Regions from separate parts of the Thalassospira sp. ABD4_177 genome, predicted to be linked through region 1. Evidence: riboswitches for the same ligand, from Rfam matches in the RefSeq annotation. Region 1 holds a riboswitch; the other holds the start of a gene.
The links. A riboswitch is a leader RNA that binds a small molecule or an ion and turns the genes downstream of it on or off. The one in region 1 is predicted to bind glycine.
Positions count from the first base shown of each region.

Region 2: linked by a shared signal. The riboswitch ahead of ACXAF0_RS04740 (L-serine ammonia-lyase) and the one ahead of gcvT (glycine cleavage system aminomethyltransferase GcvT) in region 1 are both predicted to bind glycine.

Region 1 is NZ_JBSWWO010000003.1:80,226-96,591, forward strand. Features, by position in the region: gene ACXAF0_RS16350 (methyl-accepting chemotaxis protein) at 1-2,003, opposite strand, end outside; gene ACXAF0_RS16355 (acyl-CoA dehydrogenase family protein) at 2,239-3,906, opposite strand; gene ccrA (crotonyl-CoA carboxylase/reductase) at 4,358-5,638, opposite strand; gene ACXAF0_RS16365 (methylmalonyl-CoA mutase family protein) at 5,929-7,986, shown strand; gene ACXAF0_RS16370 (putative bifunctional diguanylate cyclase/phosphodiesterase) at 8,075-10,435, opposite strand; gene rnhA (ribonuclease HI) at 10,703-11,152, opposite strand; gene ACXAF0_RS16380 (homoserine kinase) at 11,178-12,146, opposite strand; gene ispH (4-hydroxy-3-methylbut-2-enyl diphosphate reductase) at 12,182-13,129, opposite strand; gene ACXAF0_RS16390 (hypothetical protein) at 13,388-13,945, shown strand; glycine riboswitch at 14,049-14,146, shown strand; glycine riboswitch at 14,150-14,257, shown strand; gene gcvT (glycine cleavage system aminomethyltransferase GcvT) at 14,319-15,428, shown strand; gene gcvH (glycine cleavage system protein GcvH) at 15,498-15,869, shown strand; gene gcvPA (aminomethyl-transferring glycine dehydrogenase subunit GcvPA) at 15,872-16,366, shown strand, end outside.
Region 2 is NZ_JBSWWO010000001.1:1,023,003-1,039,368, reverse strand. Features, by position in the region: gene ACXAF0_RS04780 (methyl-accepting chemotaxis protein) at 1-977, shown strand, start outside; gene ACXAF0_RS04775 (methyl-accepting chemotaxis protein) at 1,182-2,990, shown strand; gene ACXAF0_RS04770 (DeoR/GlpR family DNA-binding transcription regulator) at 3,045-3,818, shown strand; gene ACXAF0_RS04765 (aspartate aminotransferase family protein) at 3,847-5,181, opposite strand; gene ACXAF0_RS04760 (phosphotransferase enzyme family protein) at 5,178-6,179, opposite strand; gene fabG (3-oxoacyl-ACP reductase FabG) at 6,433-7,212, shown strand; gene ACXAF0_RS04750 (hypothetical protein) at 7,291-7,944, shown strand; gene ACXAF0_RS04745 (dihydrofolate reductase family protein) at 7,982-8,515, opposite strand; gene ACXAF0_RS04740 (L-serine ammonia-lyase) at 8,678-10,117, opposite strand; glycine riboswitch at 10,187-10,309, opposite strand; glycine riboswitch at 10,313-10,418, opposite strand; gene gpmI (2,3-bisphosphoglycerate-independent phosphoglycerate mutase) at 10,691-12,283, shown strand; gene ACXAF0_RS04730 (murein hydrolase activator EnvC family protein) at 12,312-13,628, shown strand; gene ACXAF0_RS04725 (S41 family peptidase) at 13,625-14,926, shown strand; gene ACXAF0_RS04720 (divergent polysaccharide deacetylase family protein) at 14,985-16,366, shown strand, end outside.

The sequences.
Region 1 (16,366 bases):
TCGCCCATATCGCGGAAATAGGTCTGCAGGAGATGGGGCTTGGTATTGCGCCCGGCCATCAGACCAGCCCGGTCATCAAAGATGCGCCGGTTACGGCAATTGCCCATGTTCCAGGCAGGTTCGCCTGGACGCTGGGGCTGGCTATAGACCTTGTTATGGGTCGGCAAAAAGCCGTTGGTATCCACGCCCGCGGCAAAGACGATATGGTCGTCTTTATCAAGCATCGCTTCCTGAAGCGGGGTGAAGTTGCGGTCAGTGAACGGAATATAGGGTGTCATGAACTGCTTGGGATTGGTGTCAGGGATCGGTTCATAACGGGTGTTGAACAGGTCTTCACGGGTGAATTCCTGATTGCGCAGCCCGCTTTCAAGAACCTTGCCCAGCTCGCCTGCCAGTTCCTTGCCAAGACCGGCGATCCTTTCGTCATGTTCGCTGGTTTTCTTGAGCAGTCCGAGGATGACCTGTGTTGCGGCCTCGTCGACTTCGGTGAACTGGATGTGTGTGCCAAGGGTGGAGTGGGCTTTGATAATCCCCTTAAGGCGCGTACCGTCTTCCATGGTGATCGTGATCGCCTTGTTGCGATCTTCTTCGTTGGCCTCGATGCGTGCAAGGAGCCCTGCGATCGACATATCGGCAGTGACACCGTCGCGGACGTCGCCATTGCCAAAGTCGACCTTGATATCAATGGCAATCGGCACGCGTTCTTCGTGACGGCGGTTTGTGCTGTCTGCACTGCGCAGAACCATGCGGAACCGGGTTTCCATCTCGTTGATGTCGTTGCGGATGTTCGATGACAGAATGCGCAGGTTTTCGGCCGTCTGGCTGGCATTGTGCGACTTTTCGCTGGCCAGTTCGATGTCGCTGGAAATGCCTTGCATGTGGGTGGAGACTTCCTGGGCGCTTGTTGAAATCTCGGAAATGGCCGCAGTTTGCTGTTCCACCGATGCGGAGATGTCGCTTGAGAGCTGACTGACCTCGTCAATGGCGCCGCCGATGCCTTCGATGGCGGTGACCGCCTCGGTGGTCGCACCCTGAATGGCGGTGATCTGGGCGTTGATATCAAGGATGGCTTTTTCGGTCTGGGTCGCGAGGTTCTTGACCTCGTTCGCGACAACGGCAAAGCCCTTGCCGGCATCCCCGGCACGGGCGGCCTCGATCGTGGCATTAAGGGCCAGCATCTTGGTCTGATCGGAAATGCGTTTGACGATATCAACGACCTTGCCGATTTCGGTCGCGGTTTCCGACAGGCTGCCCATCGTGGTGGATGTTTCCTGGGCGCGGATTACGGCCTGACCAGCAATGTTATTGGTTTTGTGAATACGATCGGCGATTTCGTGGCTGGATGCCTGCAATTCTTCGGTCGCAGAGGCTACGGTGGCGACATTGTTGCTGGCGATATCGGTGGTGGCGGTGATGCGTTCGACCAGTTGCGAAAGTTCGCTGGCATCGCTTTCCATGGCCTGGGCGACATCATTGGTGCGGCCAGCCTGAAAACCGACTTCGGAAATGATGTTATCGGTTTCACGTTCGATGATTTCCGACATCGACTGGATTTCGGAAGCGGATCGGTCGCCGGTCAGGGCAATCTGGCGGGCTGCGATCAGGCTGCTCATATCCGCCATCAGCAGGCAGCGCGCAGCATCGGCCGCCGCAGCACCGCCTTTGGTGCGCGCGGCCAGGGTGGCGCCATTTGCCGAAACCTGGTGATAGGCCAGCACAATCTGATCCGGTGCCAGTCCGGTGACGGCATCGGCCAGGACGTGATCGTCAAGGCAGTCATTGAGTGCGGCGGCGCTGCTTGCATTAGCCAGTGCGGCGAACCTTGCGGTCAGGCCTTCGACGTGGCTTTTCGGATCGGTCGGGACGGCACTGTTTTGCCCAGAGCCCAGCAGTTCCGAAACCAGATTTTCTGCAAGCTGTTCGCCGTGCTGCGCAAAAAGGTCTTTTGCACCTTCAATGCGCGCATAGATTGTGTTTTCCGGCATTGCAGAAGTGTGTTTCATTTACGTTTCACTCCCTTATTCCATGCGTGCGTTTTAGCCCGCTTTTCACAGATTTTTAGCCTTCTGTGTGTGCTTTTGGAGAGTGTAGCACCTTAGGTAAGTCTAGAAGATATCATACTTTAGGTTGATATAGAAAAAGGGCCCGCCAGAGATGGCGGGCCGAGTTCGCCCTCGTTGTTCACAGGGGCCACGGTTCGAATGTCAATTTCATCAGTAAATCAGAATGTTATCAGATTCACCGGGTCAGGATGCCACGGGTGACGACCTGTGCCTGAATCTCGGCAGCGCCTTCAAAAATATTGAGAATTCGGGCATCACACAGAACACGGCTGATCTGATATTCCAGCGCATAACCGTTGCCGCCATGGATTTGCAGGGCGTTATCGGCATTCGACCAGGCGACGCGTGCGCCCAGAAGTTTGGCCATCCCGGCCTCGATATCGCAGCGGATATCCTGATCTTTTTCAAAGGCTGAGAAGTAAGTCAACTGACGTGCAATCATGGTTTCGACAACCATCCATGCAACTTTTCCGTACACCCGCGGGAAAGCATAAAGCGGCTTGGAAAACTGAACACGGTCCTTGGCATAGCGCATGCCGATCTCAAGCGCGTTCTGGGCTACACCGACCGCACGGGCAGCGGTTTGAATGCGCGCGGACTCAAAGGTCGCCATCAGCTGTTTGAAACCCTGGCCTTCTTCGCCGCCCAGCAGGTTTTCGGTGGGCACTTCAAAGCCGTCAAAGGACAGCTCGTATTCCTTCATGCCGCGATAGCCAAGCACCTCGATCTCACCGCCTGACATGCCATCGGCCGGGAAGGGATTTTCGTCCGTGCCACGCGGTTTTTCGGCCAGCAGCATGGAAAGGCCGCGATAACCGGACTCGTCCGGGTTTGTGCGCGTCAGAAGCGTCATCAGATCAGACCGCGCGGCATGGGTGATCCAGGTTTTGTTGCCGGAGACTTTATAGCTGTCGCCATCCTTGACCGCGCGGGTGCGCAAATGCGCCAGGTCCGATCCATTGTTGGGTTCGGTAAAGACCGCGGTCGGCAGGATTTCACCCGATGCCAGTTTGGGCAGGTAATGTTCCTTTTGCGCGTCCGTGCCGCCAAGGCGGATCAGTTCGGCCGCGATTTCGGAACGTGTCCCGAGCGAACCGACACCTATATAACCGCGTGAGAGTTCCTCGGTCACGACGCACATGGCGGTTTTGCCCATGCCAAGGCCGCCGAATTCTTCGGGGATGGTCAGGCCGAAAACGCCAAGTTCAGACATTTCAGTCACGATGTCGATCGGGATCAGTTCGTCACGTTCATGCCAGCCATGGGCATGGGAGGATACCTTTTCCTCGACAAAGCGGCGGAACTGATCACGGACCATATCAAGGGTTTCGTCCTCAAGCCCGGTTTCGCCAAAGCGCCCGGTATCAAGGCTGTCTTCGATTTCGGCGGCAATCGCACGGCGTGCGGCATCCGAATTGCCATGTTGGGCAAGGGTTGCCACCGACGGGTTTGCCGCAAGCGAAGCAATCAGGTTATCCGCGACACCAAGGGTCGAAAGACGGATGATCTCGCCTTGTGACATCGGAATGCCGCCGATGATCTGGGCGAGATACTCCCCAAAGGCCGATTGCAGGATCAGATGTTCGAGTGTTCCGAACTTGTCCTGATCCTTAAGCCTGCTTGCCCATGCCTTCATTTGCCCCAGGGCCGTGACATAGGTGGTGAACCAGGCAAAGCCATGTGCGGCAAACTGGTTTTCATCAAAGGCGTCGGCATTGACCCGGCCATCGACCGTGACAGCGGTGCGCAGGGCATATTCAGCCGCATCATAGACGGGGCTGAGTGCAGAAAGCGCGTCATCGCACAAACGTTCGAGGTCAGGTAAAAGGGCATTGTCAGTCATTATTCAGGTCCTCGGATCGGGTCCTCGTTGTGCAATCCTGTGGGGCGATTGCGCGGATGGTTTACAAAGTTCAGAGGGTGGTGGCACCCCGGCGCAAATCGGGCGAGAATGCGCACAGGGTGCCAACAATCAGTCGAAGGTCAGGCCCCAAACGACTTGGGAGAATCCGGGGCCTGATGTGGGGTTAAGGGTCTGAACTCACTCCAATGATTGAAATGGTCGAGACGGATCTGTGCGGATATCAGGAGTTTCGCTGCAGCAAGGCTCGCTGCCTTGCAAAGTGAAACGACGCAATATGCCGTGCTGATCCGTCCGATCCGAAGGACGTCAGAACAAACTGCGATCTGCAGCGTCAACCGCCTTGCCCGGGGTGAAGCCCCGCGCAGCGGCGATTTCCTTACATATCTTGCTTGTTCTGGCGCCATTTTAACCATTGGTGTGTGTCCAGACCCTAACCTTCGACTGCTTCTTCAAGGGTGCGCATGCCCGGGCGTTTGGCCTGAACCAGAACGGCCATGTTGCCGGGCTTGTGTTCGTTGCGCATCATCTTCATGTGTGCACGCGGGATGTCTTCCCAGGCGAAGACTTCGGACATGCTGGGATCAATCCGGCGTTCAACCATCAGGGTGTTGGCCTGTGCCGCCTGTTTGAGGTTGGCAAAGTGGCTGCCCTGAATACGTTTTTGACGCATCCAGACGAAACGCGCATCAAATGTCAGGTTAAAGCCGGTGGTACCCGCACAGAACACGACCATGCCGCCGCGCTTAACAACGTTACATGAGACCGGGAAGGTCTGTTCGCCCGGATGTTCAAAGACGATATCAACGTCGTTGCCCTTGCCGGTGATGTCCCAGATCGCCTTGCCGAATTTGCGGACTTCTTTCATATAGTTGCCAAACTCCGGGCCATTGACGGTGGGAAGCTGGCCCCAGCAATTGAAGTCCTTGCGGTTGATCACGGCCTTGGCGCCCAGTCCTAGGACAAAGTCGCGCTTTGTTTCATCGGATATCACACCAATCGCATTCGCCCCGGCGGTCGTGATCAGCTGGATCGCCATGGAGCCAAGGCCCCCGGATGCCCCCCAGACCAGAACATTATGCCCCGGACGCAGGATATGCGGGCGATGGCCAAACAGCATGCGATAGGCTGTGGCAAGGGTCAGCGTGTAGCACGCGCTTTCTTCCCAGGTCAGATGTTTGGGGCGCGGCATCAGCTGCTGTGCCTGAACGCAGGTGAACTGCGCGAATGACCCGTCGGGGGTTTCATAGCCCCAGATCCGCTGGGTCGGAGACAGCATCGGATCGCCGCCATTACATTCTTCGTCGTCGCCGTCATCCTGGTTGCAGTGAATGACAACTTCGTCGCCGACTTTCCAGCGGGTCACCTTCGATCCCACGGCCCAGACGATGCCCGATGCATCCGATCCAGCAATGTGGAACGGGCAATCATGGACGTTAAAGACCGAGATCGGTTTGCCGAGCGACGCCCACACGCCGTTATAGTTCACGCCCGCCGCCATCACGAGAACGAGGACTTCGTGGCTGTCAGGCTGGGTGACCGGCAGCGCTTCGCACTGCATGGCGGTATCGGGTTCGCCGTGACGTTCTTCGCGAATCGCCCAGGCATACATATTTTTCGGCACATGACCGAGCGGCGGGATTTCGCCGATTTCATAAAGATCTTTTTCTTCCTGACCGCCACGGAAAGGCAGCACTTCAGCGGACGTGTTCATGGCCTTCACTCCTTGTTCGGGGTCGATCCGGTTTGCAGGGTAATGAAATTACCTATGCTGCGTTGCGGTCGACGAATCCTCCAAGCCACGGAATTTGTTCTATTTCCCCGGGCAAATCCCAGTTTTCTGCGGATTAATCGCAGGCAAAACCGGAGCGATATTTGTTTTCGCTTTTATCGCGTTGCACAAATTGTTATATAATTACTTGGACATTGTCTAGTGGATAATTTAATAACGTTTTCACGTAATTATCGTAAAGAAAATCGGTAATAAAAATACAAGAGGTCGCGATGTCTATGGAAAACAAGCGCAATGCAGCAAAGCCGGAACGCGATCGCCCGTGGCTGATCCGCACCTATGCCGGGCATAGCTCGGCACAGGCATCAAACGCGCTGTATCGCCAGAACCTGGCAAAGGGGCAGACCGGACTTTCGGTGGCCTTCGATTTGCCGACCCAGACAGGATATGATTCCGATCATGTTCTGGCGCGTGGTGAGGTCGGCAAGGTCGGCGTGCCGGTTTCGCATCTGGGCGACATGATGACGCTGTTTGATGGCATTCCGCTTGATCAGATGAACACATCGATGACGATCAATGCGCCGGCGGCGTGGCTTTTGTCGCTTTATATTGCGGTGGCCGAAAAGCAGGGCACGGCACGGGCAAGCCTGCAGGGCACAACCCAGAACGACATCATCAAGGAATATCTGTCGCGCGGGACCTATATCTTTCCGCCGGCCCCCAGTCTTAAGCTGATTACCGATGTGGCGGCCTTCACCTACCGCGAGGTTCCTAAATGGAACCCGATGAATGTGTGCTCGTATCATTTGCAGGAAGCCGGGGCGACGGCCGAACAGGAACTGGCCTATGCGCTGGCAACGGCGATTGCGGTGCTTGATGCGGTGCGCGATTCGGGACAGGTGCCCGAAGAAGATTTTGCCAAGGTGGTCGGGCGGATTTCGTTCTTTGTGAATGCCGGGATTCGGTTTGTCACCGAAATCTGCAAGATGCGGGCGTTCTGCGAATTGTGGGATGAAATCACCCGCGCGCGTTACGGCATTGAAGATGCCAAATATCGTCGGTTCCGCTATGGGGTTCAGGTCAATTCATTGGGCCTGACCGAGCAGCAGCCCGAAAATAATGTCTATCGCATCTTGATCGAAATGCTGGCCGTGGTTCTGTCAAAAAATGCGCGGGCCCGTGCGGTACAGTTGCCGGCCTGGAACGAGGCGCTTGGTCTGCCGCGTCCTTGGGATCAGCAATGGTCGCTGCGCCTGCAACAGATCATGGCCTATGAAACCGATCTTCTGGAATATGAAGACCTGTTTGATGGCAACCCGGCGATTGAACGCAAGGTCGGAGCGCTTAAGGAAGGGGCACGTGAAGAGCTTGCCAAGATTGATGCCATGGGCGGGGCGATTGCCGCCGTGGATCGTGGCTATATGAAGCAGGAACTGGTGCGGTCCAACGCGCTGCGACTGGCTGATATTGAAAGTGGGCTCACCAAGGTGATTGGTGTGAATGCCTTTACCGAGACCGAACCATCGCCGCTGACATCGGGTGAAAAATCGATCCTGACCGTCGATGACATGGCCGAGCAGGAACAGATCGAAAAACTGAAAGCCTGGCGATCAGATCGCGACCAAAAAGCAGTTGATAGCGCGTTGGCCGATCTGAAATCGGCTGCCAGCGAAGAGCGCAATGTTATGGAAAGCTCGATTGCCTGTGCCCATGCCGGGGTGACGACGGGGGAGTGGTCGGAAACACTGCGCGATGTGTTCGGTGAATACCGGGCACCGACCGGGATCACATCCATGATTGTCACAGGCGAAGAGGAAAACCTTCAGGATTTGCGTGAGCGTGTTGATCAGGTTTCCGACAAGCTTGGCGAACGCATGAAGATGCTGGTCGGCAAGCCGGGGCTGGATGGCCATTCCAACGGGGCAGAGCAGATCGCCGTCAAGGCGGGCGAAGCCGGGATCGAGGTGCTGTATGAAGGCATTCGTTGGACGCCCGAAGAACTTGTGCGCAATGCGATCGAAGACGGCGCGCATGTGATCGGGCTTTCGATCCTGTCTGGATCGCATGTGCCGCTTGTTCGCGAAGTGGTCAATGGATTGCGCGCGCAAGGGGCTGGTCATATCCCGGTGGTTGTCGGGGGCATCATTCCCGAAGCCGATATGCTGGTGCTGCGCCAGATGGGGATTTCGGCAGTCTATACCCCGAAGGATTATCAGCTGGCCAAGGTCATTTCCGAGATTGTCGATCTGGTTGATAAAAAGTCGTCGGACAAATCCGTCGTGTCGCCAAATGGGGCACAAGACAATCAGGGTGACGCCACGCTGTATTGACGACCACGCGACCGACACAGGTCATAAAAAAAAACGGTCGCGCCAAGATTGGGTGCGACCGTTTTGCCTTCGGGATCAGTTTCGCGGATCAGGATTTCGCCGTTGCCGGTTCCTGCAGGATGCCGTGACGTTCGTTGACCCAGCTTTCAAAGGTTGAGGCTGGCAGCGGCTTGGCAAACAGGAAGCCCTGAATGAAGTCGCAGCCCTTTTCCTGCAGATAGACAAGCTGTTCGACTTCTTCCACGCCCTCGGCAACCACTTCGAGGTTGAGGCTGTGGCCAAGGCCAATCACCGCATCGACGATTGCCTTGTCATCCATATCGACATGGATGTCGTTCACAAACGAACGGTCGATCTTGATCGAGGTCACCGGGAAGCGTTTGAGATAGTTCAGCGAAGAATAACCGGTGCCGAAATCATCAATCGCGATCAGAACGCCCAGTTCCTTGAGTTCCTTGAGCGTCGAGACGGCTTTTTCCGGGTTGTTCATCAGGATGGATTCGGTGATCTCAAGTTCGAGCGTGCCTTCGGGCAGGGCGGTGTCCTTGACGATCTTTGTGACACTGTCGACCAGTTCGGCATCCTGGAATTGGGCCGGGGACAGGTTGACGGCAATCCGCATGCCGGCAAGCGATGTTTCACGCCAGGCCTGCGTCTGTTTACAGGCACGTTCAAGCACCCAGGCACCCAGCCGGTTGATCAGACCGCATTCCTCGGCCACGGAAATAAATTCGCCCGGCAGGATCAGACCGCGTTCCGGATGGTGCCAGCGCACAAGTGCCTCGGCGCCAACGACGCGTTCGGTGCGGCAGTCGATTTTCGGTTGATAGTAAAGTTCGAGCTGATCCTGTTCGAGCGCGTTGCGCAGATCTTCCTCGATGGTTTTGCGTTCCTTGACCCGCTCATGCATGGAGGGCAGGAAGAAGCGATAATTGTTGCGGCCTTCGGCCTTGGCGGCATACATCGCCATATCGGCGTTTTTGACCAACTGTTCGGGGTTTTCGCCGTCTTCGGGGAACAGCGTGATGCCGACACTGGCGGTCGAATGCAGGCGGATGCCACGGCAATCGAACGGCTGGGACAGCTCGTCAATGATGCGCTGGGCCAGGGCGATGGTGTCTTCGATGTTTTGAACGTCGGTCTGGATGATCGCGAATTCATCGCCCCCAAGACGGGCGGCAGTATCGGAATCACGGATGATGCGTGACAGACGCTGACCCATTTCCTGAATCATCAAGTCACCGACATCATGGCCGAAGTGGTCGTTGATGTCCTTGAAGCGGTCAAGGTCAACAAACAGAACCGTGACACCACGCTGGAAGCGACGGGCGGACAGCAATGCCTGACGCAGGCGATCGAGGAACAGGGTCCGGTTCGGCAGGCTGGTCAGAACATCATGGACCGCAAGGTGGCGCATGCGGGCTTCGGTCTGTTTACGTTCGGTAATGTCGGTATAGGTCGCAACGTAACCGCCGCCTGGCATCGGGTTGTGATCAACCTGAATGACACGGCCATTCGGGCGGGTACGTTCCATGCGATAGGGTTCACGACGGCGCGCAATCGCAACACGGTCGGAAATCAGGGCCTGGATGCTGACATCGCCATATTCGCCGCGTTCGCCGTTATAGCGCAGGATATCGGAAAGCGGGGTGCCTTCCTTGACCAGATCGCGCGGCAGATTAAGCAGCTCGATATAGCGTTCGTTCCAGACCATCAGGTTCAGGTCCTGATCGAACAGACAGATGCCCTGACCGATATTGTGCAGGGTGGCTTCGAGCAGGGCCTGCTTACGCTGGGCTTCTTCCTGTGCCTGCCCCTGCAGGGCGACCATTTCATTGTATTCGCGGATCAGAAGACCGAGTTCGTCCGAGCTGTTCCATTCCACCGGACGGCGCAGACGGCCGTGCTTGGTCATGCGGATGGAATGCAGCAGACGGTTAAGCGGTTCCTTGATCGAACGTTTGTTGGCAATCAGAAGGCTGGCGGCCACGACCGAAATCAACAGGCCGAACAGGATCATGTCGATGGCGATGCGGCGGAACAGCAAATCCTGCACGCGATCATCGGTAAAGTAGATGACCAGTTCACCCACGTCGTGGCGGACATTGTTACGTTCGAAATAGACACGGCGCGACAGGCGCAGCGTATCGGCCAGTTCGGATTGCGAAACGCCGGTATGGGCGAATTCGGTGCCATCGGCGCCAAGCGCCTGCACGGCAACGATGTCGCTATCGCGCGCCATGGCGTTGAGCGCGGATTCGATGTTGTCGACGTCAAGATACCAGAATGGGGTTGCCAGAACGCGGGCGTTGATGTCGGCAGTCTGTTCGACTTTGCCGTTCAGATCATCGCGCAGCACTTTGTAGCTGACATAGCCAAAGACAACGAAAAGCGCCAATGAGAACAGTGAAACCAGCGGCAATGCAATAAACAGCAGCCGACTGCTCAAAGACTTTCGTTGTAAAAACCCGTACGATCCGCGCGACAAGCGTTCTCTCCCTGGCACCTACTTTGGGCTAGTCGAATATACTGTACTCGACGCTTGTATGGGTGCCAACTCCCCTGATATTTTCTCAAGTCAAACCGCACCTTGATGGAAGCTCAAGTTCGATTTCGCTAATTCGATAATTAACCGATATAGATCAGCAAGCTTGTCTATTTTGGTGTGAAGTCCTTTAGGTTCAAGCAGTTTTACCTGCCATCTGCGAAAATTTCGTTACCGTGGAACGGCTTCGCGTGCGAGTTCATCGCATCTTTCGTTTTCGGGATGACCTGCATGGCCTTTGACCCAGTGCCACTCAACCTGATGAGGTTCCAAGGCTTTTAGCAGGCGCTGCCACAGTTCCACGTTCTTGACCGGCTTCTTGTCAGCGGTTTTCCAGCCGCGTTTCTGCCAGCCGAAAATCCATTTGGTGATGCCGTCGCGGACATAGCTGCTGTCGGTATAGATATCGATGACACACGGGCGCTTAAGGGCTTCGAGCGCGCTGATCGCGGCCATCATTTCCATGCGGTTGTTGGTGGTTTCGGGATCACCGCCCGACATTTCCTTTTCAACACCCTTGAACCGAAGGATTGCCCCCCAGCCGCCGGGGCCGGGATTGCCGCTGCATGCGCCGTCCGTATAAATCTCGACGCGGTTATCGCCGCCGTTGCCTGAAGTCATGTCGTTGTGTCCCTGGCCGGTGGCCTTAATCGAGGCCATAGGCCGCTGCGTTGTCCACGCGCTGGTGGAAACGCAATTTGTTGATGTATTCGTGCGGATTTTTCGGCGTGACCAGCGCATCCTTGGGGGTGTTTACCCAGTCATAAAGGCGGGTCAGCAGGAAGCGCAGGCTCGCACCACGGGCAAGAATCGGCAGGGCCGCCTTTTCGGCATCCGAGATCGGGCGTACCTTGCTGTAATGCGACAGCAGGTTCTTGGCCTTGGTGACGTTAAAGCTGTTATCGGGTTCAAAGCACCAGGCATTCATGCAAATTGCGATGTCATAGCCAAACAGGTCATTGCACGCGAAATAGAAGTCGATCAGGCCGGATACTTCTTCCTTGCCCGGGAAGAAGAAAACGTTGTCGGGAAACAGATCGGCATGAATGACGCCCTTGGGCAGTTCATGCGGCCAGTTGGCTTCGAGATAGTCGAGCTCTTCGCGGATCATGTCGCCAAGACCCGGAACTTCGTCATTGGCGTGTTCCTGACAGCTTTCAAACAGTGAGCGCCATCCCGACACACTGAGTGCATTAGGCAGGTGCATCTCGAAATCGAGACCGGCGGTGTGAAGCTGTGCCAGGGCTGCACCAACACCGGCACAATGGTGGGGCTGGATGCGGCGCGGTGACATGCCGCGCAGGAAAGATGTAATGGCGGCCGGGCGATCACAAAGTGTGCGTAAGGCCACGCCATCCGTGCCATGGATCGGGGTCGGGCAGTTCAGCCCCTTGGCTGACAGGTGATCCATCAGTCCAAGGTAAAACGGCAGATCATCCGGATTTACCCGCTTTTCATAGAGCGTCAGGATAAAGGGCGCGATGCTGGTCTGAAGCAGGAAGTTGGTGTTTTCGACACCTTCGGCTATGCCCTTGAAAGAAACCACTTCACCGATATCGTATTCGGCAACGAAACGGGCGATATCCTCGTCTGAAACATCGGTATAGACGGCCATGGGCTTTATTGTCGTCCTGATCTAAAAGTAAGCAGTTAGCTGGCAAGCTGGCGCGGTAGTTTGAAAGTGACGTTCTCGTCGGTGAGCGTGATGGTTTCGACCGTCACGTCATAGCGTTCCCGGCAGGCATCGATAACTTCTTCGACCAGAACTTCCGGGGCGGATGCGCCGGCCGTGATGCCAAGGCTTTTGATGCCTTCAAGTTCCGACCAGTCGATATCCTTGGCGCGTTCAACCAGAACCGATCGCATGCAGCCTTCGCGCTTGGCGACTTCGACCAGCCGGTTGGAGTTCGAGGAATTCGGCGCGCCCAGAACCAGAATGGCATCGGCCTTTTCGGCAATCAGTTTGACCGCGTGCTGACGGTTGGTCGTGGCGTAGCAGATATCTTCTTTTTTCGGGACCGAGATCGACGGGAAACGCCGTTGCAGAATTTCGATGATCTTGGCCGTGTCATCAAGCGACAGGGTCGTCTGGGTCACGAAGGCCAGATTGTCCGGATCCGAAATTTCGATGGTTTCGGCGTCCTGTTCGGTTTCGACAAGCGTCATGCTGCCCGGCGGCAACTGGCCCATGGTGCCGATGACTTCCGGATGACCGGCATGACCAATCAGAAGGATATGCTTGCCATCCGCATGATGACGCTCGGCACCACGATGGACTTTCGAGACCAGCGGGCAGGTCGCATCAAGATATTCAAGCTTGCGGGTTTCGGCGGCCTCGGGCACGGATTTCGGTACGCCGTGGGCCGAAAAGATCACCGGAACCCCGTCCGGAACGGCATCAAGTTCATCGACAAAAACCGCACCCATGTCGCGCAGGCGATTGACCACGAATTTGTTGTGGACGATTTCGTGGCGGACATAGACCGGCGCACCATATTTTTCGAGCGCCTTTTCGACGATCTCGATGGCGCGATCAACCCCGGCGCAAAAACCGCGCGGGTTGGCGAGAACGATCTGAAGGCTGGCTTTGTCAGACATGATACAGGTCCGGCTTTCCCAATCGCGTGCGGGCGTTCCCGACGCATTTTTCAAACATTGTCGTTACATAACCCGCCTGATCATGTGGTGCAATGACTCTGCGGCAAAAGGGCCGTGTGTTGTGGCCGGAAATTTGAGCTTTTCTATTCCCGCGACCCGTTGAAGCGGGTTGTGCCGACACCCGTGAGGGAATAGACTGCGAGCGGGCCGTTCGGATAAGACACAGGCCTGAAAACATTTGGTTTGATAGAGGCTTGGATGACAATCGGTAACGGACTTCGGCGCGTTTTTGCATTTGGTATGGTCTCGCTTGGCGGATTGCTAAGTGCGTGCGGCGGCGGAAACCCGTTCGAAGAACAGCCCGTACCAGTTTGCCCGGCCGCCTATCTGCCAAAGGATACGGCGAAGCTGGTCGAGTTCAGTGGCGGTGGCCGCGATCTGACCGATGTGATCGTCGAGGCGGAATTTACCGGTTATATCGGTGACTGCGGCTATGATCTGGATGACCAGGAACTTGATGTCATCATCAGCCCGATCATCACCGCCGAGCTTGGACCGGCGGCGCAAAATCGCACTGTGCAGTTCGAGTATTTCGTTGCGCTTCGCGACCCGAATGGCAACTTCATCCAGAAGTCGGTGTTCAACATCAATATGGCCTTTGCCGACAATCTGAACATGGCGCGGATCCGCGATGAGCAGGTGACACTTTCAGTGCCGCTTGATGATGTCTGGACGGGTCCGGATTATGAAATCTATCTCGGTTTCCAGCTGAGTGCGGAGCAGCTGGAATATAATCGCCGCTTCGGAACTGATTGATTTATTGGGAAGTTTTGGTATTTCGGGCCGGTCGACAGCCCCCTTTGGGAAAATAGGGGCTGGTCGGTTTGCGCGGAACCCCGTATAACAGAAACACACCCAATTGATCCCCGTGGGAGAGGCCGCAGTCCTTTTGGATATGCGGACGCCGAAGGAGCAACCACCCCGGAAACTCTCAGGCAACAGGACCGCGCGGAGATGGGACTCTGGAAAGCAGGTGCTGTGATCAGCTTGATCAGAACGCACCTCGCCGAAGATGTAAGCAGACCGGTTTAGCCATTGGCTGTGATTCTTTCAGGCTCCGAGACAGAGGGGGAATGTGGTTGGCCAGTGGTCGGCTATGTTTCGCAACGATTGTCCCGGAGAAGGAAGAGTGGATCAACAGACCGAACCGCTAAAAACAGCCCTTTATGACCTGCATGTTGAACTCGGCGCCAAAATGGTGCCGTTTGCGGGCTATGCCATGCCGGTTCAATACCCGCTTGGTGTGAAGGGCGAACATCTTCATACCCGTGCAAAGGCTGGCCTGTTTGATGTCTCGCATATGGGGCAGGTACGCCTGACCGGCGAAAACCGCGTGGCAGAGCTTGAAAAGCTTGTGCCCGGTGATATCGCCATCCTTAAACCCGGTCGCACGCGTTATTCCGCCTTTACCCAGGACGATGGCACGATCCTTGACGATCTGATGATTACCAATGCGGGCGGTAGCCTGTTTCTGGTGATCAATGCGGCGTGCAAGGGTGACGATGTTGTTCACATGCGGGCCAATCTTGGTGATGGTGTATCCCTTGAAGAAATCGATGATCGCGCGCTGATGGCGCTGCAGGGCCCGGATGCGGCCAAGGTGCTGGCACGGTTTGCGCCAGTGGTTGCTGATCTGAAATTCATGAGCTTTGCCGAGATCGAGATCGCAGGCATCCCGTGCTTTGTGACCCGGTCGGGTTATACCGGTGAAGACGGTTATGAGATTTCGGTGCCCAATGCGGATGCCGAAACGCTTGCGCGTAAATTGCTGGCCGAGGACGAGGTCGAGGCGATTGGCCTTGGTGCGCGTGATTCTCTGCGTCTGGAAGCCGGTCTGTGCCTGTATGGCAATGACATTGACACCACCACGACCCCGGTGGAAGGCGATCTGAACTGGATCATCAACAAACGTCGCCGGGCCGAAGGCGGGTTCAAGGGATCTGACGTAATCCTGGAGCAGCTGGAAAATGGGGCAGACCGCAAGCGTGTTGGCATCAAGCCCGAAGGCAAGGCGCCGGCCCGCGAACATACCCAGATTTTGAATGCAGACGGCGAAGAGATTGGCGAGATCACGTCAGGCGGGTTTGGCCCGACCGTCGATGGTCCGATCGCGATGGGCTATGTTGCGATCGAGTTTTCCGAACCGGGAACCAAGATCGACCTGATGGTGCGCGGCAAGGCCCGCCCGGCCGAGGTGGTTGAGCTTCCGTTTGCACCGCATCGCTATTTCCGCGGTTGAGTATCCGAAATTATTGAGAGCGCGGCGACGCCGCATTGGCATTGAATTGATCAAGAGGGACAAAGGGAAATGACAAAGAAATTTTCGCAAGAACATGAGTGGATCGAGTTCGCAGATGGTGTGGCAACCGTTGGCATCACCGATTACGCGCAGCAGTCGCTGGGTGACATTGTTTATGTCGAGCTGCCGGAAGTTGGCAAAAAGCTGACCAAGGATGGTGATGCAGCCGTGGTTGAATCGGTCAAGGCGGCCAGCGACGTCTATGCTCCGCTTGACGGCGAGATCGTTGAAATCAATGAAGAGCTTGATGCCAACCCGGCGTTGGTCAACGAAGCCCCGGAATCAGAAGGCTGGTTCTTTAAAATGTCCCTTGCTGATGAATCCCAGCTTGATGAGCTGATGGATGAAGCAGCCTACAAAGACTTCGTCGAAGGTCTTTAAGCATGCGTTACCTCCCACTGACACGCGCTGATCGCGCTGCGATGCTTGAAACCATCGGGGCAGCATCAGTTGATGAACTTTATAGTGATGTGCCTGACGGCGCGTTGCTCGATAAGCCTGTTGATTTGCCATCCCACCTCGGCGAAATGCAGGTCGAACGCGATATGCTGGCCCTTGCCGGGAAAAACATGGGGGCGTCCAGCGTGCCCAGTTTCTTGGGGGCAGGTGCCTATCGCCACCATGTTCCGGCCACGGTCGATTACGTGATCCAGCGCGGTGAGTTCCTGACCGCCTACACGCCCTATCAGCCGGAAATCGCGCAAGGTACATTGCAGTATCTGTTTGAATTCCAGACCCAGGTTGCCTCGATCACCGAGATGGATGTTGCCAATGCCTCGATGTGGGATGGTGCGACATCCTGTGCCGAGGCGGTGCTGATGGCATGCCGGGCTACCCGTCGCAAAAAAGCGGTTCTGTCAGGTGGTCTGCATCCGCAT
Region 2 (16,366 bases), on a different contig from region 1:
TGGGCGCAAGCCTGGGCGATGCGAGCACGGCACAAACAAACCTCAGCCGGTTTCTTGATAAACATCACCTGCATGACGATCCGACCTATGACCGGTTGGCCGATATCAAGGCGCGCGGCAAAATCCGTATTGCCATCGAACCGGCCTTTGTCGGCCTGTCATTCCGCCTGAAGCCAAATGATCCGTTGCGCGGCCTTGATGCCGATTACGCACGCGCGCTGGCCAAATGGCTGGGGGTTGAGTGTGAATTTGTCGAACATCCATGGGATTTGCTGACCGAGCTTTTGTTCGTTGGCGCAAAACCCGGTGCGCCAACCGCCGATGTGGTCTGGAGCGCCCTGCCACCCAGCGACTTCTATAAAGGTGTCGCCTATTCCGATACCTACACCTATCTGAACTTCGCACTGTGTCGACGTGCAGGAAATACCGAGATCAATCGTCTTTCGGATTTGAATGGCAAGGTTTTGGGCATCATCAATGACCCGGTGGCGTTTCAGGTTCTTGAAGAACAGGGACTGCGCTGGGCGGATAATGAAAACAAGCCGGGCGGCATTGCCAAGCTGTCCAACCTGATTGCCTATAGCGACCAGACCCGCCTGCATGATGCCTTAGCCAATGGGGCGGTGGATGCCTTTGCGGTTGATCAGCCGATTTTCCACTGGGCTGCCAATAACCCGGAAAGCCCGTGGCATGGCCGGATCGAAGTCCTGCCGGGCAACATCCTGCCACTGCCTTATTACTATACCGCTGCTGTTGCAGCCGAGCCAGCATCGTGGAAATTGCTGTGTGCAATCAACGAATTCATTGGCGAATTCTGGGGTTCAAATGAGCGGGCCGAGATCGAAAAACTATGGCAGGGTCGGGCATTGCAACATCACCTCACCTACAAGGACGAGGCCGGAAACCTTATTGGCGCCGATGAACTGGCGACCCTGTATCACGCCCATTGCCGCAAGTTCGGCATTGCCGACGCCTAGACTTTGCAACGCAACATCAAATGCCGTTTTGCGGGCACGGATCGCGGAGCGGCATTTGAAAAACATCGCAACTTCAAGGCGTCACAGGTGCTTTTATCAACTTTCACAATATGTTGCCTTGCAACAATTTCCACCGGGCGATAAAGTTTCCTTATAAGAAATAAAAATTCACACAATTCAGTGGCAGCGGTGAGGCTTTGAAAAATGGACGAAACCATCATGGCTCCGCGTGCGGACGAAGTCGATCAGGACGCGCCGCAACAATCATCAGACATCCCCGAAATGGAGTCAGTTGCGCCCACACCGCAAGCCGATAAACTTGATGCGTTGATGCGTGGCATTTCCACTGCCCTTGATTACATCGAAAACCTGCTGGAATTCGCCAATACCGCCGGCGAAACCCAGGACAGCCTGATGCGCGAGATTGATGTGCGCTCCAACAACTTGCGCACCGGTCTTGAAGAAACCCGCCGCGAAATCGAAGAAAGCACGGCCACGGCCAACGACGTGCAAGAAAGCACCCGCGCAACCGTGTCGTCGAAAACCGATGCCATCCGCGGTGACCTTGAAAAGATCAGTCAGGATCTTGAAACCAAGGCCGAAGGGGCCGCAAAGGTGCTGAGCGCGATTGAAGATATCGGCAAGGGCATCAAGCTTTTGGCGCTTAACGCCACGATTGAGGCGGCGCGTGCCGGTGATCATGGCCGTGGCTTTGCCGTGGTTGCCAAGGAAGTCGGCAACCTGGCGCAAAGCACCATGCAGCGCACCAATGAGGCCGTCGACCTGATCGATCTTTCCGATGTCACCAAGTCCCTGCGCGAAAGCATGGGCAATATCGGCAATGACCTTGATAGCCTGGGTGGCGAAATCGAAGAGGCCCTTGGGGATCTGAAAGATCGCTTTGCCCAGATGTCCGGTCGGCTTGAACATATCAGCGGGCATAATCAGGTCGTGTTTGAACTGCTTGATGCCAGCAAGGATTCATCGGCCCGCACACGCAGCAAGGTCAGCTGGGCGTCGGGCGAAATCGGCAAGCTGTCTGATTGCACTACCGATCCTGCAAACGTCTCAACCAAACTTTCGCGCTTCTTGGCGGCCAACCACATTCCCGAAGACCCGGCCTATGACCGTTTGGCCGACATCAAGGCGCGCGGCAATATCCGCATTGCGATTGATCCGGCACTGGTCGGCGCATCCTTCCGCCCGCAAAAAGGCGGGCCGTTGCACGGCATCGATATCGATTATGCAGTGGCATTTGCCAAATCCATCGGCGTTGAATGTGAATTCATTGAACATCCGTGGGACCTTTTGACCGAACTTCTGTTTGTCGGCAAAAAGGCCGGTCAGCCGCCCGCCGATGTTGTCTGGTGCGCCCTGCCGCCAAGTGATTTCTATAAGGGTGTGGCGTTCTCGGATACTTACACCTATCTGAACTTCTCGCTGATCCGTCGCCCGGACAACACATCGATCAGCACGATTGCCGATCTTGAAGGCAAGGTCCTGGGCACGGTCAACGACCCGGCTGCCCTTGCCGTGCTTGAAGATGTCGGCCTGCGCTGGGCCGATAATGAAAACAAGCCCGGTGGCATTGCCAAGCTTTCCAACATGATTGCCTATGGCGATATTTCGCGCGTGCATGATGCGGTTGCCGACGGGGCAATTGATGCCTTTGCCGGGGACCACCCGGTGTTTTATTGGGCGTCGAAAAACCCGCAAAGCCCATGGCATGGCAAGCTTGAAGTCCTGCCCAAACCGATCCTGCCGCACCCGTTCTTCTATGTCGCGGCGGTCGCGGCCGAACCGGCATCCTATCCGTTGCTTTGTGCGATCAATGACTTCATCGCCGAATTCCGCAAGACATCAAAACGGGCCGAGATCGAGAAGCTTTGGCAAGGTCAGCCGATTGAACATCACCTGACCTACAAGGATGAGGCCGGCAATCTGATCGGGGCGGACGAACTTGCCAGCAGCTACCACGCCCATTGCCGGAAGTTCGGGATTTCGACCGACTAAATACCTTGTGCAAAACGGCTGGCGTGATGAGGGTGCGGGCACTATCATTGCGCCATGGCGTCAAACAAGAAAACCCTTCGACAACAACGCATTCTTGGCGAACTGGATCACGAACCGTCCCTTCGGATCGCGGATCTGGCGGAACGTCTCAATGTGTCGAATGAAACCATTCGGCGCGACTTTGACGAACTGACGTCGCAAGGCTTGATCAACCGCACCTATGGCGGGGCGGTCCGCCGTCAGGCCAGCGAGCCGGGCCTGAATGAACGCCATCAGCTTCACATTACTGAACGCGAAAGCATCGCCAAACAATCCGTCCCGGTTCTGGCCGGTGCGCGCCACATCATGATCGGGTCCGGGGCAACCACGGTGCATGTCGCCAAACGCCTTGCCGTCACCATGAACGATCTGACCGTAATCACCCATTCATTCGGGGTTGCCACGGTTCTTGCCATCAACCCAACCATCCGGGTGATCATGGCGCCGGGTGTTTACCACGCCCAGGAAGGCGCGATGCATGGTGCACAGACCGTCCGTTTTTTGGAAAACTATCGGGTGGAATGGGCCATTCTGGGCGCCAGTGGTCTTGATGGCGACGGGGCCAGTGATGCGTTGATCGAGGCGGCTGATGTTTATTCCGTCATGATGGAACGCGCGACCCGCAGCATGATCGTTGCAGATCACACCAAATTCAATCAGGCCTTCCCGGCACGCTATTGCGACTGGACGTCGGTTGACGTTCTGGTCACGGATGAACATCCGATGGGCGTGCTGGGCGAAACCATCCGTGCCAGCGGCTGCACGATCAAGGCCGCCGCCAGCAGCTAACACCCGAATTCAGTCCGGTTGCGCTTTCCTAGCGGCAGGCCCGCAACGACTTCGCCAGCGCCTCGATAAAGAAATCAACCTCTGACGATTTCAGGCACAGTGGCGGGCGGATTTTCAACGTCTGACCATATTTCCCGGCCGCCCCGATCAGAACGCGATGTTCGCGCATGGCATTGATCACATCACCAACCAGCTGCCCGCTGGGCTTGGCCGAATCACCATCAGGGGACAGATCGACACCCAGGAACAACCCGGCCCCACGCACATCACTGATGCGACCATCAATATCGGCCAGATGCATCAACCCTTCGCGCAGTGACTTGCCACAAAGTGCTGCATTGCTTTGAAGGTTTTCATCAAAGATGACATTCAAAACCGCCAAGCCCGTTGCCGATGCCACCGGGCTTGCAGCAAAGGTATTGAAATATCCGACATCCTCGCAAAATGCGCTTAGCAGTTCCGGGCGCACGGCAATACCAGCCATCGGGAACCCATTGCCCATAGGCTTGCCCATGCTGACGATATCGGGTTCGACATCGTGGCGATCAAAGCCCCAAAACGCATCCCCGGTCCGCGCAAAGCCCGGCTGGACTTCATCGGCGATAAAAATCCCGCCGCAACGATGAACCACCGCCACCGCCAGCCGCAAGAACCCGCGCGGATTTGAAAAGACACCGTCACTTGAAAAAATGCTGTCTGCGATCAGGGCCGCAACACCATGGCCGCGATCCTGCAAAACCAGTGCGGCCTTGTGAACTTCATCGGCAAAGCCGGCGGCGACATCATCGCCATAGATCAGCTTGCCCGGTGCCGGAACGGCAACGACATGATCAGGCAGATTGCCGCGCTTGAGTGCCGATGGCGAAATCTCTGTCACTGCACTCGTATTACCGTGATAGGCGGACTCGGTCACGATGATGCCGCGCGCCCCTGTTGCCCGCCCGGCAATGCGCAGCGCAAGGTCATTGGCCTCGCTGCCACTGCAGGTCAGGACAATATTTTCAAGGTAATCGGGGAATGTCGCCTTGAGCCGATCAAGATATTCCTCGGTCGTCTGATGCAGATAACGGCTGTTGATATTAAGCTTGGCGGCCTGATCGGCCATGGCTGCAACCACGCGTGGATGGCAATGCCCGACCGAGGGAACGTTGTTATAAAAATCAAGATAGCTCGTACCATCTGCCGCCGTCATCCAACAGCCAGACCCCGACACCATTTCAATCGGATCACGATAAAACAAAACCGATGCCGCCCCGAAATTCCGGGTCCGACGCGACAACAGGTCATCACCGGTCGGTGGGGGACCGATGGACGTTTTGCCATCATAGGCATTCATATCAAGGATGGGGCGCGCAGGTTTCATTTCGCACTCTCGGCGGTGAGATAATCCTGCGCCATTTGCAGGGTTCCGGCAGTAAAGTCCGTGCCCATCTCTTGCGCCGTCGGTGTTTCCGGATGACTTGCGATCCATGCGGTCAAAAGCAAACGCCGCAGCATCACAAAACTATCCAGCATTGCCGCGTCAGCAGCCGAAAACGGCGCGACAGTTCGGTACCCTTCAATCCATGCTTCTTTCAGGGCCGGGACAATCGGATCGAGCTCAATAAAGCTGATTGCAGCGGCAAAGTCATAGCCAAACCAGCCAAAGCCGCAATCATCGAAATCAATCACGCCCAGCCGATCACCATCGACCAGAAGGTTCGCCAAACGCAAATCAGCATGGATCAGGCCATAGCGATCATTGCCCATGCCAAAGGCGGCCAGTTTCTGATCAAGATGCACACAAAGCCGTTCAAGCACGGCCAAGCCGTCATCATCAAGACCGGGGGCCGCGCGCCAATCCCCCCAATGCGGGTTGGCGCCAAGCGTTGTGTCAAACGTCCAGCTTTTGCGCACGAAATTGACCGAACGCGTCCATTGCCGCGCATGTCCATGCAGACGTGCACTGATCGCACCCAACTTGAAAAAGCCATCGACCAATGCTTCATCAGCAGAGGGTTCCTCACCGCTCATGAAATCAAAGGCAACCACATGGCGACTGACCCCGTCCTGATCAAATTCGGCGACCAATGATCCGTCACTGCGCAGGCGCGGCTTGGGGGTATCGACGATATCGCTGGCACGCAGGGCATTGATCCAGGCCAGCTCTGATTCGATTTCCGCCCGCGTGTGATAACCCGGCCGATGCACCCGCAAAATCAGCTTTGCGCCACTATCAGAATCGGTCGCGAGAAAAGTCGCGTTCTCCGAAACGGTCAGAAGCGACACATCGGTATTGGCGCCCATGCCCCAACCGGGCAGGACCGATACCGCGCCCTTTTTCAGAACATCAATCATGTTGTCATCGTAAATGCCGCCCAACCGATGCCTCCTGTCGCTTTATCGTGACCGCGCAAAACGGGTTATCACGCCGTTTCAGGGCTGCTTCCGTGCCATTTTGTGAATAATGCGGCACAAAATGTGTAACTTGCAACATTTTTTGTTGCATCATGGAATATTTCGCCCAATCATCAAGGAAACATAACGCAGCGCACAATCAGAGAACCGGCAATCCGCAGCACAATACGCATCTGGCGCAGGCGCATTGCCTAATGACTTCACGAAAGGATCGACCATGCTGACTTCGATTTCCGGCAAAAGCGTCATCGTCACCGGTGGCTCAAAGGGCATTGGCAAGGGCATTGCCATGGTATTTGCCAGCAAGGGGGCAAAGGTCATGATTGCCGCCCGCACCGAAAAGGACGCGGCAGCCACCGTCGATGAAATCAAGGCCGCCGGGTGCACCGCTGACAAGTTCCTGTGTGATGTGTCGGATTTCGATCAGGTAAGCGCGCTTGCCGAATACACCGCAAAGACCTTTGGCAGGATTGATATCCTGTGCGCCAATGCCGGCATTTTCCCGCAAATCAAGATGGTTGATATGACCGCCGATGATTGGGATCAGGTGATGTCGACCAACCTCAAAAGCAGCTTCCTGTGCGTCAAGGCCTGCATCCCCTATTTCGAAAAAACCGGCAAGGGCCGCGTGGTGATAACATCCTCGATCACCGGGCCGGTCACGGGCTATCCGGGCTGGTCGCATTACGGCGCATCAAAGGCCGGCCAGCTTGGCTTTATCAAGACGGCGGCCATGGAATTGTCACGCTATAACACAACGATCAATGCCGTCATGCCTGGCAATATCATGACAGAAGGGTTGGCAGATCTTGGTCAGGAATATCTTGATTCCATGGCGAACTCGATCCCGCTCAAACGTCTGGGCAGTGTCGAGGATATCGCCAATGCCGCTCTGTTCTTTGCATCCGATGAAGCGGCCTATATCACCGGCCAGCAAATCGTCGTCGATGGCGGTCAGATCCTGCCGGAATCGCTTGAGGCACTTGAAGAGATTTAAGCAGCTACCCTTAAGAGAACTTTCAATGCGATCTCAAAGTAATATTCTTCTCAGAAGAAATAACACTTGGGGGTTGCAATGTTCCGCCGGATTTCGGTACGCCTTTGGTTAGCTTTGTCGACAGTTCTGGTGATTTCGGGGTGTGCTGGAAGTCAGGTAAACTATTCCCCACCGGACCTTTCCAGTTCGTTAGGCACAAACGAGATCACGATAGAAGCAGACTTCGAAGCTGTGTGGGATGAATATGTAAAAGAACTCTCCCAAAGTTTCTTCGTAATCAATAACATCTCTAAAGAGAGTAGGATTATCAACGTCTCGTTTTCAGCCAATGACCCGACAAAATATGTCGAATGCGGCACTACAACGATTACGTCCAAGCACCCTGCTCGCGGAACCCAAACGTTTACCTATCCTGTTGCGGGTAGCTCCAGTCATTGGCTTGGCGTCGAAGGCACAAATCACATAGTAGATCGAGTAAGGCAAACTAGCCTTGAAGGACGAGCAAACATTTATATTGCCCCACTGAATTCGTCTCAGACTCTCATGCGGGCTAATGCTAGCTATGTGTTGAACATTCAAGTGAAGATAACCGGGGTCACCGCTTACCATCAGGAAATGAATAGCTCTCAAGTATCCTTTTCCACGCAAGAGCAGGGTGCTGGAGCCGATGGGATCACATGCAAGAGTAAAGGCGTCTTCGAAGAAGCACTATTAGACCTAGCTACTCTCTGAAAACGCCCAAGCTCCGTGCCTAGTCAAACGAAACACCCTATGCCAAACCGTACTGGCTGCGCACGACGCCGGAATTGTATCGCTCGGATGCCAGCAGGCGGGGCTTGAGTCCCCCGGCATCCTGACCGAACAATGAAATGCCCGAGCCCAGCACTTCCGGGATCGTGAAGATATCAAGCTGATCGGCAAAGCCACCAAACAGGAACTGTGTCACCACACTGCCGCCGCCAACGACCCAGATGTCGCCATCGCCGGTCCGGCGGTCGCGCAGTTGATCGACCAGTTCGATGATGCTGCCACCATAGGCCTCTGTATTGGCGGGCCGGTCCCGGGGCAGATCGCGCGATGTCAGTACGATTGTGCGACGGGCCTCATAGGGCCAGTCGCCAAATTCCATCACCTGATCAAAGGTGTTTCGCCCGATGATCAGCGTGCCAACGGAGTCCAGAAAGTCATCAAAGCCGAATTCGGCCGGGTCGTATTCGCCCAACCAGTCCACCGCACCATTGGCGCGCGCAATGAAGCCATCCAGACTGACCGCGATATAAATGCGGAACAGTTTTTTGCTCATGTCTATGTCCAACCGATATTGGGGTCTTTGCCCCTATTTTTAATCGGCAAATCATAGCAAAACACCAACCACAAGTCGCAAGAAACAATCGCAGCAAACCGGGTCATTTCCATGACACATGCGAAAAAGCCCGGTTTTCTGCCCTATTCTTAAGAATTGGGTTTAGCACTCAACCACGTTGACATTGACCGCAAGGCCGCCCTGACTGGTTTCCTTGTACTTGCTTTGCATGTCGAGTCCCGTCTGACGCATGGTTTCGATCACCTTGTCGAGCGACACGGTATGCTGTCCGTCACCGCGCAATGCCAGACGTGCGGCATTGATCGCCTTGACCGCGCCCATGGTGTTGCGCTCGATGCACGGCACCTGCACAAGCCCGCCAATCGGATCGCATGTCAGGCCAAGGTTATGCTCCATGCCGATCTCGGCGGCGTTTTCAACCTGTTCGGGCGTGCCACCTAGAACCGCACATAGTGCGCCAGCCGCCATCGAACAGGCCACCCCGACCTCCCCCTGACAACCAACTTCAGCGGCCGAGATCGAGGCACGCTTTTTATAGATCGACCCGATGGCCGCCGCGGTCAGAAGGAACTCACGGATATTGTGCTGATTGGCGTTGGCACCAAACTTTTCGTAATAGCGCAGAACCGCCGGAATAACGCCCGCAGCACCATTGGTCGGCGCGGTGACAACCCGCCCGCCAGCAGCGTTTTCTTCATTGACCGCAAGCGCATAAAGATTGACCCAGTCAATCACGGTGAGTGGATCACGCAGGCCCGCTTCGGGCTTTTCGGTCAGTTCCTTATAAAGGTTTGATGCCCGGCGCTTGACGTTCAGTCCGCCTGGCAGAATGCCATCGGTGCGAACGCCGCGATCAATGCAGCTCATCATCGCATCATGGACACGATCGACAAAGGCGATGGTTTCTTCCGGGCTGCGCCAGCTTTGCTCATTCTCCATCATGATTTCCGCAATCGAGCGACCTTCTCGCTTGCAGATTTCCATCAGCTCATCGGCCGAGGAGAACGGAAATGGCAGGGTGATGTTATCGCCGGAATATTCCGCACCGTGGTCGTCGCTCGATACGATAAAGCCACCCCCGACCGAGAAATATTCCTGAGTGTGGATTTTTACACCATCGCGGTCAAAGGCGGTAATGCGCATGCCGTTGGGATGCTGCGGCAGGGTTTCGGTGAAATGAAACACCAGATTGGTATCGCGGTTAAAGGCCACCGGATACTGCCCGTAAAGCTGCAACAGGCTGGTTTCATCAATCGCCGTGACGGTTGGCACGATATCATCGGGATCAATGTTGCGCGGGCGTTTGCCATTCAGCCCCATGATGACGGCGGTATCGGTAGCGTGCCCCTTGCCGGTCAGGGCAAGCGAGCCATACAAATCCACCACGACACTGCCGGTATTTTGCAAAAGATTGCGTGCTTCCAGCTCAAGGCAGAAACGATATCCCGCGCGCATCGGGCCAACCGTATGCGAACTCGATGGGCCGATGCCAATGGTGTAAAGGTCGACAACCGACAGGTTGACGTCATGTTGGGAATTGTCTTGCGATCCCGAAGAGGGATCGGTTGCGGGATTTGTCATCAAGGGCCTCCTTCACGGCTCAATAAAGCGCTTGTTTTCGCGCTGTTTACGAACCGGTGTTTTTGCCCCCTCTGTCCCTTGACCTGAGATTATCCGCCATCGTCCGATCAAGACCGGATAACTGGCGTTCATCCTTCGGTGGAAACCATCTCGCGCCTTCTCCCTGACGCTTTTTGATTTCTCTCTCCAGAGCCTCTATCCGTGACGGTCCATCTGCCTGAGAGTGTTTATGAGGCATTGCTCCTTCGGCGCCGCACATCATGCAAATCGCGTGATATCCGAACTCTCCCGTCACGGTGCGAAATGGCATTTCTGCCACCTCAGAGGTTCACCGTCAGATTGAACACTATCTGCGTCTTTAGACACTGTCAAAAGAACTGGTTTGCATCTGCAAAATTTTCTGCGGTGGATGCTGTTAAGCACCGGTAATCGTGCTAAATTGCCCGTGTAATTCATGTACCTGTTGTGCGCGAAGGTAGACCCACCCTGCCCGCGTGACGGGATTGATGGCGAAATATCCCCTAAGTCACCATATTTACGGGACATTCAGCCTTTTCCTTTATCTGGGGGGTTATGAACGTGACTGACAAGAATTCCGTAAAGCGCCCGCGCCCTGTGGTGCTGTGCATTCTGGACGGCTGGGGTTATCGCGAAGAAAGCAAGAACAACGCTGTTGCGCTTGCCAACACGCCTGTCTGGGATGACCTTTACGCCAACAATCCGACCGGGTTCCTCAAGGCCTGCGGTCTGGATGTCGGTCTGCCCGAAGGTCAGATGGGCAACTCGGAAGTCGGTCACATGAACCTCGGTGCTGGCCGCGTCGTCATGCAGGAACTGCCCAAAATTGACGAGGCGGTCATAACCGGCACCATCGCCGAAACCGAGACCGTCAAAAAGATCATCGCCAAGCTGTCCGATTCCAAGGGCGTTTGCCACATTGCCGGTCTTCTGTCCGAAGGCGGGGTGCATTCCCATCAGGCGCATATGGCAGCCCTTGCCAAAATCATCGCCGGTGCGGGCGTGCCGGTGAAAATCCACGCCTATCTTGATGGCCGTGACACACCGCCGAAAAGTACCGCCAAGTTTCTTGAGAAATTCCGCACCCTGATAGGCGATGCCAATATTGAAATCGCGACGGTTACGGGCCGCTATTATGCGATGGACCGCGACAATCGCTGGGAACGTGTCAGCCAGGCCTATTTCACCATGGTTCAGGGCACGAACTATGCCGACGGCCGCACGGCTGAAAGTGCCGAGGCCGCAATTGCCAATGCCTATGGCTCTGACACCACCGACGAATTCGTTCTGCCGACCGTGATTGGCGATTATGCCGGCATGCAGGATGGCGACGGTCTTTTGATGACCAATTTCCGCGCCGACCGGGCGCGTGAAATTCTCGCCGCCCTCTGTGCGCCGGACTTTGACGGCTTTGATCGCGGCACGCCGGTAAACTTCGCCGTGCAGGCCGGGATGGTCGAATATTCGTCCGAACATGCAAAATACATGGATGCGATCTATCCGCCGCAGACCCTGCCAAACATCTTTGGCGAAGTGGTTTCCAAGGCCGGCATGAAGCAGCTTCGCATCGCCGAAACCGAAAAATACCCGCACGTGTCGTTCTTCTTTAACGGCGGCGAAGAACAGGTATTTGAGGGCGAGGACCGCATTCTGGTCGCATCCCCCAAAGTCGCGACTTATGACCTGCAGCCGGAAATGTCCGCCCCCGAAGTGACCGAAAAACTGGTCGCGGCCATCAAGGCGGAAAAATACGACACCATCATTTTGAACTTCGCCAACCCGGACATGGTCGGCCATAGCGGCATTCTTGAAGCCGCCATGAAGGCGGCCGAGGCGGTTGATACCTGCCTTGGCAAGGTGATTGACGCGATCAAATCGGTCGGCGGCGTTGCCTTTGTCACCGCCGATCATGGCAATTGCGAAGTGATGGTCGATCCCGAAACCGGCGAACCGCATACGGCACATACGCTTAATCTCGTTCCGACCATCCTTGTTAACGCTCCGGAAGGGGTAACATTGGAAGATGGCCGTTTGGCCGATGTCGCACCGACCTTGCTGCAATTGCTGGGCGTGCCACAACCGGCCGAGATGACCGGCAAACCCTTGCTGAAGGGCCTGAAACAGAATGACGCGCTTCTTGCGAGCTAAATCAGTCTCGAAGATCGCCCCGTTCGCTATGACTGCACTTGTGCTGTGCATGGCGAACGGGGCAGCGCCTTCTTTTGCCCAATCGCTGCAAAAGGTTGATCAGCAGCTTGATCAACTCGAAAGCCAGCTTTCCGAACAGCAAAAACAGGAAGAATTCCTGTCGCGCAAATCGCGTGAACTCTGGACCGAGGAACAAGCCCTTCAGTCCGAAGCGATTTCAGTTGCCAGGCGTACCCAGCGCCTTGAAACCACGCTGACCGATCTCGAAGATCAGCTCGAAACGCTTGAAGCGCGCGAAAAAACTGCCGCCACCAGCCTTGAGGACAAGGCCGGGCAATATGCCCGCATCCTGATGGCTCTGCAGCGCCTGTCGACCACCCCGCCTGAAGCCGTGATTGCCCTGCCGACATCACCGCAGGATACCCTGCGCTCTGCCGTGTTGCTCAAGGCCGCCTTGCCCGGGGTCGAGCAACATGCACGTGATCTGCGCAAGGAACTGACGGAAATCGCAACACTGCGTGAAGACATCCGGGAACGGCGAAGTGATGTCGCCAGTGCGACCGATGAATTGCAGCAGGAACGTACATCCCTTGCTGCCCTGCTGGATGAAAAGCGCCGCCTGCGCGCCCAGACAGAGGCCGAAGCCGAAGAAGCCGCCAAGGCGGTCAGCCTGCTCGCCGATGAGGCCAAATCACTGGGCGAGCTTTTGCGCAATCTGCAAAACCGTGCCGAAGGCCTGCCGATGCCGCGCGCACGTCCTGAAATGCGCGCGACTGCAAGTACCGAACCGGATACCGATATGCTGGGCGCAACAACGATTGCGAAAAGCACGCCACCTCCGCCGCCCGAGAGCAAGACTGAGCCAGCAAGCAATGCTCCGAGCAGCGGCAGCGATGGCAATGACGAAGAAGAATTTGCCGTTGGCAGTTCAATTACCCTGGCGCAAGGCAACCTCAGGATGCCTGCCAGTGGTAAAGTGGTTACACTTTTTGGTGAAAAATCGCGTGGTCCGGATGGTTTGACCGTCAACCGATCCAAGGGAATTGAGATCAGCACCCGCGCAAATGCGCAGGTCGTCTCACCTTTTGACGGCAAAGTTGTCTTTGCCGGTCCCTTCCGCGGGTACGGCCGCCTCTTGATTATCGAACACGGCGAAGGATACCATAGCCTTATCGCCGGTTTTGATCGGCTCGACAGTGTGGTAGGACAATATCTGTTGGCGGGCGAACCTGTTGGTATTATGGGTGAAACTTCGCCAAAACTATATCTGGAGATGCGCCAGGACGGGGAAGCAATCAATCCGCTTCCATGGCTGGCCTCGAAAAACGGCAAGGTAAGTGGATGAAAACCTCACGATTGGCAGTACTCGCACTCGCGACCGGCATGACTTTCGGCCTTGCGTCGCCAGTTTTGGCGCAATCTTCAACCTCCTCGGCGGAGACCTATCGCCTGCTTAATCTGTTCGGCGACGTGTTCGAACAGGTCAAAGGCAAATATGTCGAAGACGTCGATGACAAACAACTGATCGAAGCCGCCATCAACGGCATGCTGACATCGCTTGATCCGCATTCCTCCTATCTCAATATGGATAATTTCGAGGAAATGCAGGTCGATACCCGCGGTGAATTTGGCGGCCTTGGCATCGAAGTCACGATGGAAGACGGCTTTGTCAAAGTCATCGCACCGATCTATGACACGCCCGCCGAAAAGGCCGGCCTTCAGCCGGGCGATTTCATCACCCACATCGACGGCACCGCCATTCGTGGCATGACGCTTAATGATGCGGTCGAGATGATGCGCGGCAAGGTCAATACCGACATTGTCCTGACCATCATTCGCAAGGGCGAACAAACCCCGTTTGACGTTACCCTGACCCGGGCCGTGATCAAGATCCAGTCGGTGCGCGCCGAACCCAAGGATGATGTTGGCTATATCCGCATCACCAAATTCAACGAACAGACCTTTAGCGGCCTGCAGCGCGCCATTGGCGACATGCGCGAAGAAATCGGCCCGGAAATCAAGGGCTTGGTGATTGACTTGCGCAACAATCCGGGCGGCCTTCTTGATCAGGCGATTTCGGTATCCGACGCCTTCCTTGATAAGGGCGAGATCGTCTCGACCCGCCCGCGAGACACCCAGAATACCGAACGCTACAACGCGCGTAATGGTGACCTTAGCGAAGGTCTGCCAATCGTGGTTCTGATCAATGACGGCTCTGCCTCGGCATCCGAAATTGTCGCAGGCGCCCTTCAGGATCACCGCCGTGCGGTCATCATGGGCACGCGCAGCTTTGGCAAGGGATCGGTTCAAACCATCCTGCCAATGCCGGGCAACGTCGCCCTTCGCCTGACCACGGCGCGCTATTACACGCCGTCAGGCAAATCAATTCAGGAAGTGGGCATCGTGCCGGACATCATCGTTCCGCAGGCACGTGTCGAAAGCATCGAGGCCGATACCCGTCGCTCGGAAGCATCCCTTAGCGGGGCGCTTCGCAACGAGGACGAAGGCATCACCGATGCGGAACAGGATGCAAATTCCCGCCGTGACGAGGCCGAGCAGCTGGCGATTGATGACTATCAGCTATCACGTGCGCTTGACATGATCCGGGGTATTTCCCTGTTTGGCCCACGTCCGAATGGATAAGGGTGGGCCCGGCATCGTGAGAGACTGACTGTTCGTGTTCAGGAAAATCCTAAATTCCTTGCCGTTCCGAAAAAAGAAGAACGGCGACATCGACGGGGAAATGGCCGATGATCTGGCCGAAGACCTTGGCGAGGGGATGACTGACGCCGACGAAGATGAAGATGACGTCAATCTTGATGACCTGCCCTTTGACGAACTGCCGATAGAAGTCCAGTTCAAACGACTGCCAAAGCGCCCGAAATCACGGCGCAGCTGGCTGTCAAAAATGCTGATCATTACGCTTTTCCTGTCACCATTTGGCGCAACCGCCGTGGCGATGATCCCTATCCTGGATCCTGAAACCGGCTGGCGGCTTTTCCATACCGGCGGACCTGAATCAACGATGACGGTTCCGGGCACAGAGCGTGAACTGCAAGAAGAAATCGCACGCGGCGTTCAGGACGTTCAGGATCGCGACCGCGCCGCACAGGAAGCCGCCAACGGCGAAAATGGCGACGGCCAGTCTGCCGAAGACATTGCAGGCGACCTTGATGGTGTCTCTGATCTCATCGGCACGCCGGGTGCGGACGGCACCAATGGTAACGACGCCCCGACGCCCGAAGAGCTCGCCGCCCTGATCGAGGAAGAAGGATCGCTTGACGAACCGATCGAACCCGATCCGCTGCGTCCGGCACCGCTGCCGGGACTTGATGAAGAAGGCAGCTTTGGCCGGATCCCGCGTATTGGCGATGATGGCACAACACCATTTGATGCCTATAAGCGCCCGTTTGAACTGCCCGAAGACACACCAGTTGTCGCTGTGATGCTGACCGGTGTCGGCCTGAACGAACAGCGTACCGAAACGGCGATCAATGATCTGCCGCTTAACATTTCACTGGCGATCTCGCCCTATGCCCGGGATCTGCAAACGGTTGCCCGCGAAGCACGCGCCATGGGCCATGAAGTCTTCCTTGAACTTCCGATGGAACCGGCCGACTTCCCGCTTTCCGACCCCGGCCCGCGTGCACTTTTGACATCCCTGTCAGAGGGTGAAAACCTTGTCCGACTGGAATGGCTTCTGGCGCGTTTCCCGGGATATGCTGGACTGGTCAGCCGTCAGGGATCGAAATTTGGCAGCCTTGATAGTGCCATTCGCCCGGTGATCGAATTCATCTCGCGCACGGGTCTGATGTATGTCGAAGGATCGGGCAGCGGTGTCGCCAGTTACGGCGCACAATTGGCGGCAAATGCCGACACCCCGAATGCAATCGGCAATGTGATCATTGACGAGACGCCAAGCCGCCGCCAGATCGACAGCCGTCTGGCCGAACTGGTCGAAATGGCCAAGCGTACCGGCGTTGCTGTCGGGATTGCCCAATCCTATCCGGTCACGATCCAGCGCCTGCGCAACTGGGCCTTCCGCCTGCGCCGGCAGGGTGTGGTTCTTGTCCCGGTCAGTGC